2 regions of the Peribacillus sp. P4_D6 genome follow, and region 1 is predicted to be linked to the other one. Evidence: a T-box and tRNA genes for the amino acid it is inferred to sense, from the RefSeq annotation. Region 1 holds a T-box; the other holds one or more tRNA genes.
The links. The T-box of region 1 lies ahead of AC1DVB_RS17255 (valine--tRNA ligase). A T-box ahead of a tRNA ligase gene usually reads a tRNA of that ligase, here a tRNA-Val.
Positions count from the first base shown of each region.

Region 2: it encodes a tRNA-Val, which carries the amino acid that the T-box ahead of AC1DVB_RS17255 (valine--tRNA ligase) is inferred to sense. The anticodon was not compared.

Region 1 covers NZ_JBFUIQ010000063.1:6,230-9,659, forward strand. Annotated here, with positions in the region: gene AC1DVB_RS17255 (valine--tRNA ligase) at 1-1,214, opposite strand, end outside; T-box leader at 1,257-1,485, opposite strand; gene AC1DVB_RS17260 (hypothetical protein) at 1,711-1,902, shown strand; gene ysxE (spore coat protein YsxE) at 1,959-3,029, opposite strand; gene spoVID (stage VI sporulation protein D) at 3,125-3,430, opposite strand, start outside.
Region 2 covers NZ_JBFUIQ010000010.1:16,324-19,753, forward strand. Annotated here, with positions in the region: gene AC1DVB_RS05680 (hypothetical protein) at 1,281-1,697, opposite strand; tRNA gene AC1DVB_RS05685 (tRNA-Val) at 2,311-2,382, opposite strand; gene AC1DVB_RS05690 (hypothetical protein) at 2,692-3,303, opposite strand; gene AC1DVB_RS05695 (hypothetical protein) at 3,249-3,430, opposite strand, start outside.

The DNA of each region.
Region 1 (3,430 bases):
ATATTTTCCATCCAATGCAGGTACGTTTTCTCGAAACGGTCCGGTACGAAATGAACTTTTTCCTCATCGGATCCTTTTTGAAGCTCAACGGAAGCATCAGCCAGCGGCTGCATCTTAACGAACCATTGCGTCGAAAGATATGGTTCAACAACAGCACCGCTTCTCTCTGAATGGCCTACTGAGTGAAGGTGATCTTCGATTTTGAAGAGTACTCCTTCTTCCTGAAGGTCCTTGACGATTTGCTTACGGCATTCAAAACGGTCCATGCCTTCATATTTACCGGCCTTTTCATTCATCGAGCCATCTTCATGCATGACAAGGATGCGCTCCAAGTCGTGACGGTTCCCGATTTCGAAGTCATTCGGATCATGAGCAGGAGTAATTTTGACCGCGCCTGAACCGAATTCCATATCGACATAATCATCACCGACAATCGGGATTTCCCTGCCTGTAATTGGCAAGCGGACCTTTTTGCCGATCAAGTGTTTATAACGGTCATCTTCAGGGTGTACAGCAACAGCAGTATCGCCAAGCATCGTTTCTGGACGGGTGGTGGCAATTTCAATTTCACCCGATCCATCAACCAATGGATATTTCATATGGTAAAATGCGCCCTGCACATCTTTGTAAATGACCTCGATATCGGATAACGCCGTTTTCGTTGATGGATCCCAGTTGATGATGTATTCGCCGCGATAAATCAAGCCCTTGTTATAAAGCGAAACGAACACTTCGCGCACTGCTTTTGAAAGACCTTCATCCAGGGTGAAGCGTTCACGGGTATAATCAAGTCCAAGACCTAGCTTTGACCATTGTTCACGGATATGGCTCGCATATTCCTCTTTCCATTTCCATGTCTCTTCCACGAATTTTTCACGCCCAAGGTCATAACGGCTCACGCCATCCGCACGAAGTTTCTGTTCTACTTTCGCTTGAGTGGCAATACCGGCATGGTCCATGCCAGGTAACCATAAAACATCATAGCCTTGCATCCTTTTCATGCGTGTCAATATATCTTGAAGTGTCGTATCCCAAGCGTGGCCAAGATGCAGCTTACCTGTAACGTTAGGCGGCGGGATGACAATCGTGTATGGTTCTTTTTTATCGTCACCCGTCGTTTCGAAAAACTTTCCATCAAGCCACCATTTGTAGCGGCCTTTCTCTATCGTCTGCGGATCATATTTAGTCGGCATTGAAATTTGGTTCTCTTCCATATCATTTCCTCCTTTTGGGCATAAAAAAAACTTCCATCATCTCAAAAGGACGAAGGAAGTTGTTCGCGGTGCCACCTTTTTTCCGAAAAAGAAAAAAATCCCTTTCGGCTCTCAAATCGGATAACGGCTCTTCACCGGCCTTCGCTACTAAGAAGTTCACGAAGACTGCTCGCGGACGACTTCGGATGCTGCTGCCTGGAAACCTCGCACCAATTTGGTTTCCTCTCTGAAAAGTGCATTTCATCTTACTATTTCCGGTCTTTGCATTGATTTATATTCATATGTAAAAACATTGAATGCATATAGTATATAGTACAAAAAACATGGGGCTCCAGTCAATCATCTTTTGCTTACTTACTCAGGAATCATCCCATTTGATGCATTCATGTTCATTTTCTTTATTTTATCCTCCAGAAACAGTGAATGTGACGGCTGTTTCACCTTTTTCACTGCCCACCCATAGAATATAAGAAGTCCTAAAAAGGAAGGTAATAATATGAAGCGAAGATATACTCCCTATACTTTACCGCCTTGGGTGAAAAAATTCCGCGGTGTCTGCCAGCAGTTCATCGTCCCCTTTATCGTATTCCAAGGATTACGTACGCTGATTTTCCCGACTTTTTTCGATATGCTCCTGCTTATCGCGTTTATTTTCCTGGCCATGTCTTTGTATTTCGAATGGATTTAATTATTCCCTTACAGCAAAAAAATATACATGACTGGAGATGATCCAATCATGTATATTTAGCTTGGGGGTGATTGTTCTTCTTTGGCAGCCTCGGCAGCCGCCTTTTTCTTCTGTTCGATTTCTTCGATTCTCATCACCATATATTCAATATTTTTCAATAGCCAAAATTGCCGCTGAAGTTGCGTGACATTATCAAGCTCTGAACGATGGCCCCTGCCATCGGAATAACCCTTCACTAATTCCAAAGCTGATCCAGGGAATGCCAGATAACTTTGCATGAGCAATAATTCTTCTTCTTTTAACGGAAAATAACGAAAATAGTTATATAGCCAGTCAACACAGTCATCGCATTGGACAGGATAGGTCCTGGCCGCTTTAACGAGAAATGGCAGTAAATCGAAATGCGGCGGAGCCGTATTCGAATTCTCAAAATTGATGAAGTAGCCATATCCCCGCTCATCATAAACGAAATGCTTCAAAGAAACCTTTCCGTGCGTTACCACGGTTCGAACCTTTTCACTATCCTTCGTTTTTTCATACCAGGTTTCAAACTTCTTGATCGAGTACTTCAGCGCCTGTGAAATATCAGTGTAGAAAGAACAAACCGTCAGTTCGAATGGAGACATATACCACTTCTTTTCACAGCTGACAATATACTCTTCTATAAATTCCTTTTCGTTATTCCAGGCATCAAGCGTCCGCTCATAATGTGCTTCCCGTTCCTCAATATCCACTTGTATTTCCTTAACGGAAAGTGTATGCATCCGAGCAAGCTCCCTGAACAATTGCTTATGCTTTTCATCGCGCTCCCCGTCCCTTTCATCATTGAGCCAGGGCATCAGGTAATACAAACGTCCATTATGAAGAACGGCGTAACGCTGATCCATCGTTTGATAAATGGGAACGATTCGATTATAGCCGCGATGGTACAGTTTTTGAACATTTTTGATAAAATCAATGCCGTTATGCGGTAACATGGATTTCAAGGCAAATGTACCGCGATCACTGTATACTTTTTTTACACGCCCGAAGTCCTCAATATATTGTACATACATGGCATATTCCTTCAATACGGTCTCCGTGTCCCGATCCCGATTGGCAGGCTGCTGATTCTCGTTTTCCCTCACGAGACTCACTCACTTTCTCTAAAAAAACTAAACAATCCGCTTCCTCTAGCATTTAAAAAACAGGAGCAGAGCATATGCCCTGCTCTCTGTCCCGGTCAATTCTTATACGCAACCGCCTTCGGTATATAAATGACTTGCCCTTCATGGACGTTCTGATTCGACTCCAATTCATTGCTGAAAAGGATCGATTGAACCGTAACATCATATCGTTGAGCCAAGTCATCAAGCGTTTCCCCTTGCTGAACAATGCAAACCTTCATCCTTACCAGTTCTTCTTCTTGTTTCCGTCCGAATAAATCCATGATGGAAAGCTGCTTTTCATCATGATCGGCCGTTTCTTTTTCATCACGTTCCGCTGCTTGTTTCCTGCCTTTGAAACTCTTACCCTCCTTAGCCGGAGG
Region 2 (3,430 bases), on a different contig from region 1:
GACAACCAGAAATCAAAGAGACATCATCATAGAATTGAATCAATTTGGATTAAGGCAAGTAGAACAATATGCAGCTGCAACAGATGAAGAAAAAATTCGCCTGGTTAATATTTGGAATATGGAATCAAGCCAACAATATGAAAAGTTTAACAACATGAAGAGTTGGCATATCCCGCTATTTGATGATAATAAACTAAAAGAAAAACAGCTGACCGAGGTGAAATTAAATATTTATAGATCCTTAATGGATGCTGCTAATACGAATGAATACCAGAACGGACCGACCGATTTTGAAAATATAGGCACCTATGAACGAATAGCAGCAAAGTTCTTTAAAGAAGTGCAAGAACAAACTGAAATTAGGGATAAAGAGAAATCCTATTACTCATCGAGTCTCAAAACAAAATTCATCTGGTTCTCATTATACATTGGGCTTGCCATTTTCTTAATGATAACAAGCTTATATGCAGGTGATTTAATGGAACAATATAAAACTTTATTACCGTAATACATTATGAAAGGGGGACCTCAATATATGAGTGTCCCCTTTGACTGTCCATTTATTTAGGCTTGTGAAACATTAATGTTAATTATGTATAAATAAAAGAGATTACTTCTTGTACTCTCTTTTAACACCTATAGTACTAAAGCCCCTGTTAATCGAAGAAAGATCATCAGTATTAGCAAAAACTTAAACACCAAATATCTCAAGTCCTAAAATCAAATATACAAAAGGAAATATTACCGAAATTACAATGATAGCACTAAGCATCCAAATCTATGCCCATAACATTGACGGTTCTGATAATACCATCTTATATAGCAAGAAATTATTCTCGATTAAATTGCTTCAAGTTTGGCTGGATAAAAACATCGTAATTTTGTCTGCTGTATCTAAATTACTGCCATGAACATAAGTTTGATGAGCAGGTCATAATACTTATCTACGCAATCGTTCTCTGGAGCCGCTTGACCAATAATCTCTTTCCTCTTTATCTAGTATATGTTGTTCATTAAAACCTCTCTTCAGAGGTATGTTCAGTCCAGTGTATTTCTTTTGTCAAGCAATCGATATCTCTTAAAAACCGCGCACAAACTTTGAACTTGATTTTCTCTTTGTTTATTCATCAATCTTTCTAAGACAACTCCTCTTTCTCTGGGTCTTGTCTTATTGGATACCAGTTTAATTTCTCACTCAAAATTCAGCCAGAGAGATTCTCCAAGGAGGCTTCTTTTTCTTGTTTTAGTTTAAAGTCGGGTCTCCATTTTCTTAGAGTACATTAATTTATTAACATTTTATCCAATTCACGAACTTTATCATATGACTCCAATAGGTGTTCAGGTATTAATGTTCTCCCATAATCCCAAGCATTAGTTTCTATTTCAGATTTCAGCTTTTCTTTTTCTTCTTCGTGACCATACATTAAAATCCTTAAATCATGTTTGTTTTTCTTAAAATCTAAATAATAACCAATCATACGATAAAGAATAATTTTAACAAAATCTTCCTCCGTCTCTTTAATTCTAATTTTCCCTTTATAACCGTTAACTTGAAGGTAATTGAATTTTATAGTATTGGTCGATACGTTATAACTCATAGGTGCACTTAGATTATTGTCAAATTCATAAATAATATCCAAATTGAGCTCATTTAATGTGTTATTAATTATCTTTTCGATATCGCTTATATAAAGCATTTAACAATCACTTCCCTTTTAAAGACTTACCAAATTATAGTAGTAGATTAAATTCTTCATCCTTTATCAATATAATAAACTGTTGAGGTATTAAAATCATCCGTTAAAAACAAAGGGAATATTTACTATATAATACTGAAGTGGAGGGTAAGGGTTGTAATTCTTCTCTATATTGTTCTACCATCATTTTAAGTGAAGGCATTGTATTATACTTTTCAAGCCAAGAAACATCGTTTGCTGATATTTTGCATAGTCTTCATGCGTCATATTCAGAGCTTCCAGGAAGTATTCCCGTGCATGGTATTTAGTAGTGAGTAATCCAACACATTATAGTAAAGTGAATTTTTACCGAAGAATATGATTATGTACCTTTTAAAGAAAAGCCAAAAAGAAGGTCTTCTTTTTAACCTCCAACGTTAGCTGAATAAGCGAAAGGCTTTGCCTACAGTTCATTGAAATATTAATCATTACAAATAATTGACCTGTATTAGGGTTTAAATCCTGCTCTATCCGCCACCAATTCAGTAAATAATACATAATGAACTATATCTTTAAAAACAAAAAAAAGACCCAAACCCTTGTTATATCAAGGATTTGAGCCTTTGGCAGTTGATGACCTGTGAGGGATTCGAACCCACGACCCCTTCCCTGTCAAGGAAGTGCTCTCCCACTGAGCTAACAAGTCGTATGTAAATCAAGCTCTATAGAGCTTGGTTTAAAACTTACTTAGTTGCTGACTTCTTTTCTGAACAAGATTTATTATATAGTGGTATTCAAAATAAAACAAGTAGTTTTGCTAAAAAAGTTTTTTTCCGTAAAGTGTGGTCTTAGGCGTTAATCCCTGAAAGTTCGATCTGACCCCAAAAATTTCTCGGAATAGAATCCACCTCACCTTTTTCAAGGAGAATCCAAGGCTCATAATCATACGTTTACTCAACTTTAATTAACAAATATGATGTCCATTTACACAATCTAAGACTAAAGCAGAAAGATCTTACATTGGAGAAGGGAATCTAGCAGCCTGAAAGTTTGTTAAAGATGCTTCTGCTAAAATTTCTCCGTTTGCATCTGCGCTAAATAATACTTGTACCCGATCTCCTGCTTGTAACTGAAGGATTGTAGTAACCGATAGTCCAATAGGTCTTGATTTCTCCAAGAAGTCATTAACAATATCTAAATTATCTCCGTTTACGTTAATGGAAATGGATGCGACATATCCTTTTTTTGAAGAATTCCTTTTTTTGTCTATTGAAGAATGATGTTTTCTGCAATAATCACAGTTGCAACTATTTTTACTACAATAATCACATTTGCAATTATCTTTTTTGTTTTTTGAGGAATCATTGCTTTTACTTTTTGACGGACAAAACGAGACTTTTGCTGTTATCTCATAAATTCCATCCTTAGTTGGAATAAATGTTGATATGTGCGGATTATATTCATCCGCTAAATCAAACTGTTCAGTTTGGAATAAAACTTTTACAGAGGGAGTTAACGCTGCTTCGTAAAGTTGTGGTGTATTCTTATTAGCCCTGAACGCAGATGCTCTTACTAGTTTATGTTTCTTATTGTCACAGTGACAGTCATTATGTTTCTTATGGCACAAATGACAGTCATCGGTTTTCTTTTGCTCACAAATACAGTCACTGTGTTTTTTATGACAACAATGACAATCATCCGGTTTCTTTTGATGACAAATACAGTGTTTCTGATGGCACAAATGACAGTCATCA